DNA from 3 places in the Candidatus Pantoea symbiotica genome. Region 1 is predicted to be linked to each of the others. Evidence: predicted binding sites of a transcription regulator. Region 1 holds the regulator's gene; each other region holds the start of a gene.
The links. Region 1 encodes PhoB, which activates phosphate uptake and scavenging genes when phosphate is short. Its sites were predicted from a motif close to CTGTCATAAAACTGNCNNAT; they were not measured.
Positions count from the first base shown of each region.

Region 1 (4,188 bases):
AGTAAGGTGGTTTTGCCCGCGCCGGTGGCGCCGGTAATGGCAAACAATCCGTTGCTGGCAAAGGGCTCACGGCGGAAATCGATAAACCATTCGCCGCGCAGCGCATTGAGGTTTTTAAAACGTAGCGTCAATATTTTCATGCAGATGGATTCTCCAGCGCGGCAAGCTGGGTGCGGAATAGCTGCGTTAACTGCTCGGCCTGCTCGGCATCTAGCTGATCTTCCTGCGCCAGTCGGCGGGCAAACACTTCTTCCACTTTTAATTCGCTCAGGGTTTCGTTCTCCAGCCGCTCGAGGCTGCGCTGCCGCTGTTCGCGGCTGCGGCGCACCAGCAGCACTTCTACCGGCAGATTTTCGGTCAGCGCTTCAATGCGACGCTGCAGATCGCTGAGATATTCCTGCGTGGTGATCTCAATATCCAGCCAGGTTGGCAGCTCACTGGTGCTTTCGCTGAACTGCGCCAGCTGATGTTCAATTTCCGCCATCGAGCCTTTCAGCATCTGCATCGGCTGGAAGTGCGGAATGGTCAGTGGCGTCACTTCCTTGAGCTTGTCGCCAAATTCCAGCAGGAAGACGCTTTTCTCGCGGCCAAGCTCATCAAAACTGAGCGGAATTGGTGAGCCGCTGTAACGAATATGTTCGCTGTTGGCGATGCGCTGGGCGCGATGGATGTGACCGAGCGCGATGTAATCCGCTGGTGGAAACGCCTGCGCCGGGAAGGCATCCAACGTGCCAATATAGATGTCACGTACCGAATCGCTTTTAGTGACGCCAACGGTGGTGAGATGGCCGGTGGCGATAATCGGCAGCGCGCTGTTCATTGACTGCGCGGCGGCAAAGCAGTGTTGGTAATGCTGCTCAATCGCCTCCAGCAGCGAGATCTGCTTCTCGCGGCCGGATTGGCCGGCCTGGCTGCGCAGAATGTCGCGCGGTCGCAAATAAGGAATGGCGCACAGCAGCGCACCCGGCGCGCCATCGCGCTGCTTCAGGGTTAACACCTGTTGCTCGGCCTGCGGTGTGGCGCTGGTGATCACCTGCGTATTCAGGCAGGCCAGCAGCTCGCGCGATTCATTCAGCGTCGCCACCGAATCGTGATTGCCCGCCAGCACCACCAATTGGCAGCCGCTTGGCTGCAGCGCCACCACAAAACGGTTAAACATTTCACGCGCGTAGCTCGGCGGCGAACCGGTATCAAACAGATCACCAGCGATAATCAGCGCATCCACCTGATGCTGCACAATCTGATCCAGCAGCCAGTCGAGAAACGCCTGATGTTCCCGCGCGCGACTTTTGCTGTAAAAGAACTGACCGAGATGCCAGTCAGCGGTGTGAATGATGCGCATGTTTGCTCCGTGCTCTGTTTAGCGAAGGCGAATTATAACCACTTAAGATCACAAAGAAAAAAAGCAGATTTTTATTGTCACATTTCTGTTTTTTATCTATCTATCTTAGGGCGGCTTTTTCATAAAAGTGTCACAAAACTGACGCATAATGGCGCCGCAAATCCCAGTGACACGTTGTCACACTAGCAGGAGTTACAATGGCTAAGCGCATTTTGGTTGTGGAAGACGAAGCTCCCATCCGTGAAATGTTATGTTTCGTGCTGGAACAGAATGATTACCAGCCTATTGAGGCGGAAGATTATGACAGCGCGATTGGTAAGCTGATCGAACCCTGGCCTGATTTGATTCTGCTGGACTGGATGTTGCCCGGCGGCAGCGGAATTCAGTTTATTAAGCATTTGAAGCGTGAAGCCATGACGCGCGACATCCCGGTGATGATGCTGACGGCGCGCGGTGAAGAAGAGGATCGCGTGCGCGGTCTGGAAGTGGGCGCGGATGATTACATCACCAAGCCATTCTCACCCAAAGAGCTGATGGCGCGTATCAAAGCGGTGATGCGCCGTATTTCACCGATGGCGGTGGAAGAGGTGATCGAGATGCAGGGCCTGAGCCTTGATCCTTCCTCACATCGCGTGATGTCAGAAACCACGCCGCTGGAGATGGGGCCGACCGAGTACAAACTGCTGCACTTCTTTATGACGCACCCGGAACGCGTGTACAGCCGCGAACAGCTGCTGAACCACGTTTGGGGCACCAATGTGTATGTCGAAGATCGCACCGTCGATGTGCATATTCGCCGTTTACGTAAAGCGCTGGAATTGACCGGCCACGATCGCATGGTTCAAACCGTTCGCGGAACAGGGTATCGTTTCTCTGCCCGCTACTAAACGTAAACGGAGTTTTTACCGTGCTGGAACGACTCTCCTGGAAGAGATTGTTGACCGAGCTGGCGCTGGTCTGTTTACCTGCGCTGGTGTTGGGTCTGTTGTTCGGATATCTGCCGTGGCTGCTGCTGATTGCGGTGACCGGCGTGATGTTCTGGCACTTCAGAAATTTAATGCGTCTGTCGCACTGGCTGTGGGTCGATCGTTCAATGACGCCGCCCACCGGACGCGGCAGCTGGGAACCGCTGTTTTATGGCCTGTATCAGATGCAGTTACGCAACCGGCGTCGTCGCCGCGAGTTGGGCAATCTGATCAAACGTTTCCGCAGCGGTGCCGAATCGCTGCCGGATGCGGTGGTGCTGACCACCGAAGAGGGCACCATTTTCTGGTGCAACGGTTTGGCGCAGCAGCATCTTGGCTTGCGCTGGCCGGAAGATAATGGCCAGAACATCCTCAATTTACTGCGTTATCCTGAATTCTCCCGCTATATCCGCCAGCGCAAGTTTGATACGCCGCTGACGCAGATCCTCAATAATCAGCATCATATGGAATTCCGCGTGATGCCTTACAGCGAAGGTCAGTGGCTGATGGTGGCGCGTGATGTCACCCAAATGCACCAGCTGGAAGGCGCGCGACGCAACTTCTTTGCCAACGTCAGTCATGAACTGCGCACGCCGCTAACGGTGTTGCAGGGCTATCTGGAAATGATGGACGACGCGGTGATGAACGAGCGCACGCGCAGCAAGGCGTTGCACACCATGCAAGAGCAAACGCGCCGCATGGACAGCCTGGTGAAACAGCTGCTGACCTTGTCGCGTATCGAAGCGGCGCCAGCCATCGATCTGAAAGAGACGGTGGATGTGCCGGGCATGCTGCTGCTGTTGCAGCGTGAAGCGGAAACGCTGAGCCAGGGACGTCACACCATCCATTTCCATACCGATCCGCATCTGAAAGTGTTCGGCAATGATGAGCAGTTGCGTAGCGCCATTTCCAACCTGGTCTACAACGCGGTGAATCACACGCCGGATGGCACGCGCATCGACATCAGTTGGCTGCGTACCAAACAAGGCGCGCAGTTTAAGGTGTGCGATGACGGGCCGGGCATCAGCGAACAGCATCTGCCGCGCCTTACCGAACGTTTCTATCGCGTGGACAAAGCGCGTTCACGTGCCACCGGCGGCAGCGGTTTGGGGCTGGCAATCGTGAAACATGCGCTGGGCCATCATAATGCGCGGCTCGAGATCACCAGCGTGCCGCATCAGGAAACCTGTTTCAGCTTCCTGCTGCCGCCAAGGTTGATTGTGGCTAGCGCTCTGCAAGAGCGGGTTAATTAAGGTTTGCACATCCATTGCGTGATGCCGCTCAGTTAAGCACAGAGCATCTTTCGTTCGCCCTAAGCTGAGGTAGTTGCAGCACCCTTGTGCGGCGACCGAGCAGAGAGCGCCTGGCCGCGCCCTCTGCACTCCCGGGCCTTGCGCCAGCCCAACCCGCCGCTGCGCGGTACCTTCACTCAATCACGATTCCTGACGGACCGGCGGCGATTCGCTCCTGCTCAGCGCCACCTCTCGCCGCATCCATGCGGCTCGCCCTGGAATCCCTCATTCGTTCAGCGAGTTAGGATGTCGCCTCAACACCCGCGCTGCACCATCAAGGCATAATTTTGACTCGCCATCGCTACAAGTCTCGTAGGGTCGCCATTCATGGCGACCTGGTGCGCATAAATGCGCACCCTACGGGATTTTCGTAGGGTTGCCATTTATGGCGACCGATTCACCCCTCACTGACAACCTTTACGCAATTTATTGCGCGATAAATCACGCCGCTCCAGAATAGGCGTCTCATTAAATTGCGGAATCGCCAATGAAATCGCTGTTGATCTCCCTCTTGCTGCTTTGCTCTGCTTTGGCACACAGCCAGCAAACCATGCTAACCGGCAATCTGAGCAGCGTCGGATCGGATACG
Region 1 is NZ_JBSZHR010000002.1:757,074-761,261, forward strand. It holds gene ACXIZX_RS03990 (SbcC/MukB-like Walker B domain-containing protein) at 1-140, opposite strand, end outside; gene sbcD (exonuclease subunit SbcD) at 137-1,342, opposite strand; gene phoB (phosphate response regulator transcription factor PhoB) at 1,540-2,229, shown strand; gene phoR (phosphate regulon sensor histidine kinase PhoR) at 2,250-3,560, shown strand; gene ACXIZX_RS04010 (PstS family phosphate ABC transporter substrate-binding protein) at 4,087-4,188, shown strand, end outside.

Region 2 (4,188 bases), 390 kb from region 1:
GCTCTGTGCGCCGGAATACGATCCCAGCGAAGAGGACAATATCGTGTTACTTTCTGGCGAAAAAGATCTGCCAGAGATTCCAAAGAAAGTCTGGATGTATTGGGATAATGAATATTTACCGAAATCACTGGCATTAAATATTAAAAAGATTCGTCAGGATAATCCCGACCATGAAATCCATTTATTAAATCGTTTAACGGTAAAAGAAGTTTTACCGGATTTTATATTCACCTCGACCCAATTAACCGCCCAGCAAAGAAGCGAAGTGATTCGCCTGGAATTGCTGTTGCGCTATGGCGGCATTGCCATTGATTGCAGCACCTTATTATTTGAAGATCTCTCCTGGGTGCATCGCGCGCATCAGGAACGTTGTATGGATGTGATTGGTTATTATCACGAAAACGCCACCGTCAACTATCTCGCGCCGGTGATTGAGAGCTGGTTCCTGGCGGCGACCGCCAATAATCCCTTTATCCGCGAATGGCAAAAACATTACGCGCCGATCAAACATCTCGGCGAACAGAATTACTTCAGTGAATTGACCAAGCGCGATGATTATTCCCTGCTGACGCAGAAGATTGCGCAGCCGGAGCAGCAATTAGGTTCACTGGCGCAGCAGATCGCCATGCGCGAACATCGCCGGGTGAATCTCTACCTGCGTAAATGCGAGGCTAACGCCTATTACTATCAGCGTTTAAGCGGCTGGAAGAGCGAGGCGTTTGCCCACGCGGTGCTGTTTCACCAGCGTCCACTCACGCCACCGCCGGTGATTAAACTCAGCGGCAATGAGCAGCTGCACCTCGACTTCAACCTGCGGCTCGGCCATTACAACCGCAGCAGTTTATTGGGCCAGATGATGCAAACGCCTGCGCCGATCGCACTGGCTTCACCCATCAACAAAGCGCGCGCGTAACCAATGGATAAGGGTGGTCACCGCCCGTGGCACCTGTGCGGCATACGGGCGTACCACCCACAACCGATCGGCGAAGGCATCCACCGCTTGCCACTGCGGCAGCACCTGCTGCAGCGTGCCGCTGGCTAATGCCGCGCTGGCGCTGAAGTCCGGCAGCATCGCAATGCCCAAACCTTGCAATGCAGCATCACGGATCGACTCGCTGTTGTTGGTGGCAAAATTACCCTGAATCTTTACCTGCACGGTTTCGCTGCCGCCGTCCGCTAATCGAAAGCGCCACTGCGGCGACTCGAGTCCGCGCGGGTAATAAAGACAATTGTGCTGCTGCAACGCCTGCGGTGAATCCGGCAAACCGTTCTGCGCCAGATACGCCGGCGATGCCACCAGCAGCGCGCGGGTTTCACACAGCGGCAACGCAACATGTGTTTCCGGCAGGCTATCGCTGTGGCGAATCGCCAGATCAAACCCTTCACTGCCGAGCGACACCAGACGATCGGTGACGTCCAGCTGCAAACGCACCTGCGGATAGTCGCGCAAGAAATCGCCGATGATCGGCACCAGCTGCTGACGCGCAAACGCCACCGGCGCCGTCACGCGCACCATGCCACGCACCGGACCCGCTTCATCACGTACGCTGAAAAAGCTCTGTGCGATACGCGCAAAGGGATCGCGCAGCTCATCCACCAGCTTTTCACCGGCAGAGGTCAGCCGCACGCTGCGCGTGGTGCGCTGCACCAACGCCACACCCGCCATCTTTTCCAGCTCTTTAATCTTCTGACTCATTGCCGCTTTGCTGACGTCTAATCGTTCCGCCGCGCGCGTAAAACTGCCGAGCTCAGCCAGCACGGTTAACCAGTGCAAATGGACCCAAAGGCTATCTGTTTTAATTTCTTTCATATCGATTGTTCAAAATAATAAATAATCATTTCAACCAGCGCGCTTTTTCTTTCCGGCAGCAAGCGGCAGCATAGAGCCACATCCTACTCTTTTCATGTGAGCAAAAACGAGGGTTTATTTATGCCGTTACTGACATTCGACGTTATTCAGGGCCGTTCAGAATCAGAAATACGCACATTGCTGGATGCCGCACATCGCGCGGTGTTAACCGCATTTAAAGTCCCGGCCCGCGATCGTTATCAGATTGTTCATGAAAACAAAGGTTATCAGATGGTCTTTCAGGACACCGGCCTAGGCTTTGAGCGAACCGACAATCTGGTGATGGTGCGCGTGTATACCAGCCCGAGAAGTGAAGAACAGAAGTGCCTGTTTATGGCAGAGTTAGCGCGCGAGCTGCTGGAAAATTGTGGCGTTCAGGGCACTGATTTGATGATTAGTTTTATCACCAACAGTAAAGGCGACTGGAGCTTTGCCGACGGCGAAGCGCAATACCTCACTGGAAAACTCTAATCCCCCTTCTCTGCCCTCACTGGCAGCAGCGCATCCGTTGCTGCCAGGCGAAACCACAGTCAGCCTTAACCCGCCTTAAACGAATCGGAATGCATCGCACAAATCTGGTTGGATGTGTTGCAGCCTTGTGACACCCAATATAGATTGACGCAAAATCCCCGCAGAGGGTCGTTGGCGCAAGGATTGCGTATTCATTCAACATGAGGATCTAACGTTGTCCGAATTGGTTTCGGTTGTACTCTTTTTGGCTGCGATTGCGGTCTACTCCTCTAAAGCCGGGCGAAATAAATTTTGGTTTAGTCTGATCCTGCTGCTGCTCACGCTGTTTATCGTGCTTAACGTCACGCTGGTCGCCAGTAACTATTTTACCGGCGATGGCATTAATGACGCGGTGCTGTATACCCTGACCAACAGCCTGACCGGGGCGGGCGTGAGCAAATATGTGGTGCCGGCCATCGGACTGATCATCGCGCTGTTCTCGCTATTTTGCCTGCTTTCGTGGTTACTGCGCCGCCGTAAGCGGCCGCATCACCTCGGCTGGAGTTTGCTGGCGATTGCCTGTGCCGCGGGTTCGGTACAAACCACGCCTGCGTTTCGCCAGGTGAAAGAGCTTATCGCCTCACATTCGCGCCTCGCCGATTCGGATTTCGAAAGCTATTACAAAACGCCTAACAGGGTGATCGCTGAGCCCAAGCTCAATCTGGTCTACATTTATGGCGAAAGTCTTGAACGGACCTATTTCGATCAACAGGCATTTCCCGGTCTGGCCCCGGAACTCAGCCGGGAAAAAGATAACAGCATCGATTTCAGCCAAACCGAACAGCTGCCCGGCACCGATTACACCATCGCCGGCATGGTGGCTTCACAGTGTGGCATCCCGCTGTTTGCGCCTTTTGATGGCAATGCCTCGGCTTCGCTCTCCAGTTTCTATCCCCAGAACATTTGTCTGGGCGACATCCTGAAGAACTCTGGCTACGAGAACTGGTTTATTCAGGGCGCAGATTTACGCTTCGCCGGTAAAGACACTTTCCTGCTGTCGCATGGCTTTGATGCGGCCAATATGTATGGCTCGCAGGAGCTGAAGAGTCGCGTCGCCGATCCCAGCTATCGTAATAACTGGGGCTACTACGATGACACGGTGATGGACGAGGTGTTTGAGAAATACGAGGAGCTGTCGCGCGCGCAAAAACGCTTCGCATTGTTCACGCTCACCGTCGACACCCATCATCCGGATGGTTTTATCTCGCGCAGCTGCCAGCGCAAAAGCTACAGCTATGATGGCAAACCCAATCAATCCTTTAGCGCGGTGGCCTGTTCGCAGGAGCATGTGGCGCGGCTGATTGAACGCATCAAAGCGTCACCGTGGTTTAAAAACACCATCATCGTGGTGACTTCCGATCATCTGGCGATGAACAACACCGCGCATCAATACCTGATCAAACAACCGCGCCATGACCTGTTTATGGTGATTCGTGGCGATCAGCCACAGGCGGAAGTGCTCGATGGCAAACGCAGCACGCTGGATAACGGTGCCACGGTGCTGGATATTCTCGGCGGGGATAACGCGATTGGACTCGGTCGCAGCGGCCTCTCTTCGAAATCGCTGTCAACCGAATTCGACGACATGGCAAAGCGCGTCACAATGTGGAAAGCGGACATTATTCAGCTGTGGAATTTCCCCAGCAAGATGGATAGCTTCACCGTCGATCAACAGAAAAACACCTTCAGCTTCTCTGGTGCGACCTTCAAATTACCGATTCTGTTCCGCGTATCCGACAAACATGTCGAACCGCTGCCGGAGGGGGAATACTCCGAACCGCTGCGTTATCAGCTGGCGAGTTTTGCTGCCGCCGACAAGTTCGTTTGGG
Region 2 is NZ_JBSZHR010000002.1:371,234-375,421, reverse strand. It holds gene ACXIZX_RS02340 (glycosyltransferase family 32 protein) at 1-913, shown strand, start outside; gene ACXIZX_RS02335 (LysR family transcriptional regulator) at 887-1,810, opposite strand; gene ACXIZX_RS02330 (tautomerase family protein) at 1,931-2,320, shown strand; gene opgB (phosphatidylglycerol--membrane-oligosaccharide glycerophosphotransferase) at 2,535-4,188, shown strand, end outside.
Region 2: a site for PhoB is predicted at 2,435-2,454, ahead of opgB (phosphatidylglycerol--membrane-oligosaccharide glycerophosphotransferase). Genes of this name have one in related genera too.

Region 3 (4,188 bases), 700 kb from region 1:
GGGACAAATTGAAGAAGCGACGCACCGGACCGGCGCCATCGATCGCCGCTGCTTCCACCAGCGATTTGGGAATCGACTGCAGCGCAGCGAAGAAAAACAGGAAGTTGTAGCTCATTTGCTGCCAGATCGACGCCAATACAATCAGGAACATCGCCTGACCGCTGTTTTGCGCGTAGTTCCAGTTGTAGCCCATTTGGTTCAGCAAATGGCTGAACAAACCGAGGCCCGGATTAAACAGGAACATCCATAGCACTGCCGCCACCACCGGCGCCACCGCGTACGGCAGTAGCAGCAAGGTTTGGTAAAGCTTGCGCAGGCGAATCACATAATCGACCAGCGCCGCCAGCAGCAGGGAAAAGGTCATGCCGCAAATCGTCACCAGCGCACTGAACTCAATGGTGGTCCAGAAGGAGGCCAGATAGTATTCGTCGCTGAACAGGCGTTTAAAGTTTGCCAGCCCAACGAAGGTGCTGGAGATGCCAAAAGGATCAATGCTTTGCAGCGAATACCACAAGGCTTCACCGGCTGGCCACAAGAAGAAGATGGCCGTTATCACCAGTTGCGGCAACAGCAGCAAATAGGGCAGAAAACGGGATCGAAATACCGGGCGCGATGAGGACATAGCAGACTCAATCAAAGAAGAAAATCGGGGCGAACGCCAGGCGTCGGCCCCGAGATAACAGCGTTACTTCACTTGCTGCTCAAAACGGCGCAGCAGTTCGTTACCGCGTTTCACAGCGTTATCCAGCGCGGCTTGCGGCGCCTGTTTGCCGGTCCACACGCCTTCCAGCTCTTCGTCCACGATGGTACGAATCTGCGGCATGTTGCCCAGACGCATGCCTTTAGTGAACGGCAGCGGATCTTTGTTCAGCATCTGACGCGTAGCGATATCTGCGCCTGGGTTCTTGTCATAGAAGCCCTGTTGCTTGGTCAGCTCATAAGCGGCGGTGGTGATCGGCAGATAACCGGTTTTCTGGTGCCATTCAGCAGCGATTTCCGGCTGGGCGAGGAACTTCATGAACTCCGCCGCGCCTTTGTAGGTGTTGGCATCTTTGCCTTTCATCACCCACAGGCTCGCGCCGCCAATGATGGCGTTCTGCGGTGCGTTCGGTACGGTTTCATCGTACGGCATCATGCCAACGCCGAAGTTGAATTTGGCGTAGTGTTTGATATCGGCCAGCGAACCGGAAGAAGCGGTGGTGATGCCGCAATCGCCGTTATAGAACTTGGCGGTAGATTCATCTTTGCGACCGAAGTAGGTGAAATCACCCTTCTTGTTCATCGCTTCCAGCATTTCGATGTGGCGCACCTGCACCGGCTTGTTGAACTCCAGTACCGCATCGGTGCCGTCAAAGCCGTTGTTTTTGGTGGCGACCGGCAGCGCATGCCAGGCGCTGAAGTTTTCAATCTGAATCCAGCCCTGCCAGCCGCTGGCGTAACCGCAGGTCAGGCCCGCTTTGCGCAGCGCTTCAGCATCTTTTGCCAGCTCCTGCCAGGTTTTCGGTGGCTGATCCGGGTTCAGACCGGCTTTTTTGAACGCGTCTTTGTTGTAGTACAGCACCGGCGTGGAGCTGTTGAACGGCTGAGAGATCAGCTGGCCTTTGCTGTCGCTGTAGTAACCGGCAACGGCTGGCACGAACTGCTTCGGATCCATCTGCACGCCAGCGTCTTTAAACACCTGGTTGACCGGGACGATAGCTTTTGACGCCATCATGGTCGCCGTACCGACTTCATACACCTGCAGCAGCGCAGGCGCTTTACCGGAGCGCACCGCCGCGATACCCGCCGCTAAGCTCTGCTCGTAGTTGCCTTTGTAAGTCGGAACGATTTTGTAATCGGGATGAGCCTGGTTAAAACGTTGTGCCAGAGAATCAACTTCTTTGCCTAACTCGCCTTCCATTGAGTGCCAGAAAGGGATCTCAGTTGCAGCCAGCGCATTACCGCTGAGCGCCAGACCGAGCAGTACACTCATCAGGCGGGGACGAAGCGTAAAAGCGGACATAAGGTTTTTCCTGTGCTGTTAAGTACGCGCGAATTCGCGCATTTTTTAGTTCGCGACGTAACATGACACGGGGAAATGACGGATTAATAACAGGTTTATGACGAGGATGTGACAGATAGGTTTTGTTCGATTGGGGTTTAGGACGGGGCAATTGAGCTGCTAAGGTAAAGGTCGCCATAAATGGCGACCCTACGCGATTTTGTAGGGTCGGCATTCATGCCGACCGCCGGTTATGCGCCGAGGTAAGCACTCCGCACGGCTTCATTGGATAGCAACGCTTCGCCGCTATCCTCCAGCACTACATGACCGTTTTCGAGCACATAACCCCGATCCGCCAGCTTCAGCGCCTGGTTGGCGTTCTGCTCGACGAGGAAGATGGTCATGCCCTCTTTACGCAACTGCTCAATGGTGTCGAAGATCTGCTGAATGATAATCGGCGCCAAACCCAGCGACGGCTCATCCAGCAGCAGCAAACGCGGCTGGCTCATCAACGCGCGACCAATCGCCAGCATCTGCTGCTCACCGCCGGACATAGTGCCCGCGCGCTGCGCTTTACGTTCTGCCAGGCGAGAAAACAGCTGATACACGCGATCGATACGCTCCAGATACTGCTGACGCGTTGCAAAGAAGCCGCCCATCGCCAGGTTCTCTTCCACCGTCATGCGCGAAAACACGCGACGGCCTTCCGGCACAATCGCAATCGCTTCACGCATGATTTTCGCGGTTTGCCAGTCAGTGATCTCTTTACCATCAAAGGTGATGTTACCGCTGGTGGCGCGCGGTTCGCCGCACAAGGTGCCGAGCAGCGTGGTTTTACCCGCGCCGTTGGCACCGATCAGCGTGACGATTTCACCCTGATTGATGTGCAGATTAATGTTGTGCAGCGCCTGAATAGGACCGTAATGAGCGCTGACATTCTGCAAAGTTAAAATCGGGTTTGCCATGTTACGCCTCACCTAAATAAGCACGGATCACATCCGGGTTGTTACGCACCTGTTCCGGCGTGCCGTTAGCCAGCGGCGTTCCCTGATTCACCACGTAAATGCGGTCAGAAATGCCCATCACCAGCTTCATATCGTGTTCAATCAGCAGCACGGAAACCTTGTGCTCACCGCGCAGTTCGGCGATCAGCTCATCGAGTTCGTGCGTTTCTCGCGGGTTAAGACCGGCCGCCGGTTCATCCAGCATCAGGATTTCCGGGCGCGTCACCATGCAGCGCGCAATCTCCAGACGACGCTGCTGACCATATGCGAGGTTGCCCGCCTGGCGGTTAGCGAGATCCAGCAGGCCGATGCGGTCCAGCCAGGTTGCTGCGCGATCCAAAGCTTCGCTCTCACCGCGACGGAAAGCCGGGGTTTTGAATAGGCCGGAGAACACGCCGCTTTTCAGATGCTGATGCTGAGCCACCAGCAGGTTTTCAATCACCGTCATTTCACGGAACAGACGCACGTGCTGGAAAGTCCGCACGATGCCCATGCGCGCAATCTTCTGGCCTGGCAAACCTTGCAGCTGCTGATCGCGCAGTTTGATAGTGCCGCCGGTCGGTTTGTAGAAACCGGTCAGGCAGTTGAACACCGTGGTTTTACCGGCACCGTTCGGGCCGATCAGCGAAACAATTTCCTGTGGATGCAGCTCAAGCGCCACATTGTTGACGGCTAACAGGCCGCCGAAGCGCATCATCAGGCCTTCAACGGCTAATAAAGGCTGACTCATGCCTGCTCTCCTTGTTTACTGCTTTTCAACTTCAGATGCGGACGCTTCATCGGCAGCAGACCTTGTGGACGCCAGATCATCATCAGCACCATCAAACCGCCGAGCACCAGCATGCTGTACTCGTTCAAATCACGCATCAGCTCGCGCGATACCACCAGCAGAATCGCCGCGAGGATCACCGCCAGCTGCGAGCCCATGCCGCCCAACACCACAATCGCCAGCACAAAGGCCGATTCGACGAAGGTGAAGGATTCCGGGCTGACGAAGCCCTGACGCGCCGCGAACAGCGTGCCAGCGAAGCCGGCGAAAACGGCGCTGATGGTGAAAGCAGTCAGCTTGATGCGCGTCGGGCTCAGGCCGAGCGAACGGCAGGCGATCTCATCTTCACGCAGCGCTTCCCACGCACGACCTAACGGCATACGCAGCAAGCGGTTGATAACAAATAGCGTCAGCACCACCAGCAGCAGCGCCAC
Region 3 is NZ_JBSZHR010000002.1:52,854-57,041, reverse strand. It holds gene ugpA (sn-glycerol-3-phosphate ABC transporter permease UgpA) at 1-622, opposite strand, end outside; gene ugpB (sn-glycerol-3-phosphate ABC transporter substrate-binding protein UgpB) at 686-2,002, opposite strand; gene livF (high-affinity branched-chain amino acid ABC transporter ATP-binding protein LivF) at 2,233-2,946, opposite strand; gene livG (high-affinity branched-chain amino acid ABC transporter ATP-binding protein LivG) at 2,948-3,715, opposite strand; gene ACXIZX_RS00895 (high-affinity branched-chain amino acid ABC transporter permease LivM) at 3,712-4,188, opposite strand, start outside.
Region 3: a site for PhoB is predicted at 2,076-2,095, ahead of ugpB (sn-glycerol-3-phosphate ABC transporter substrate-binding protein UgpB). Genes of this name have one in related genera too.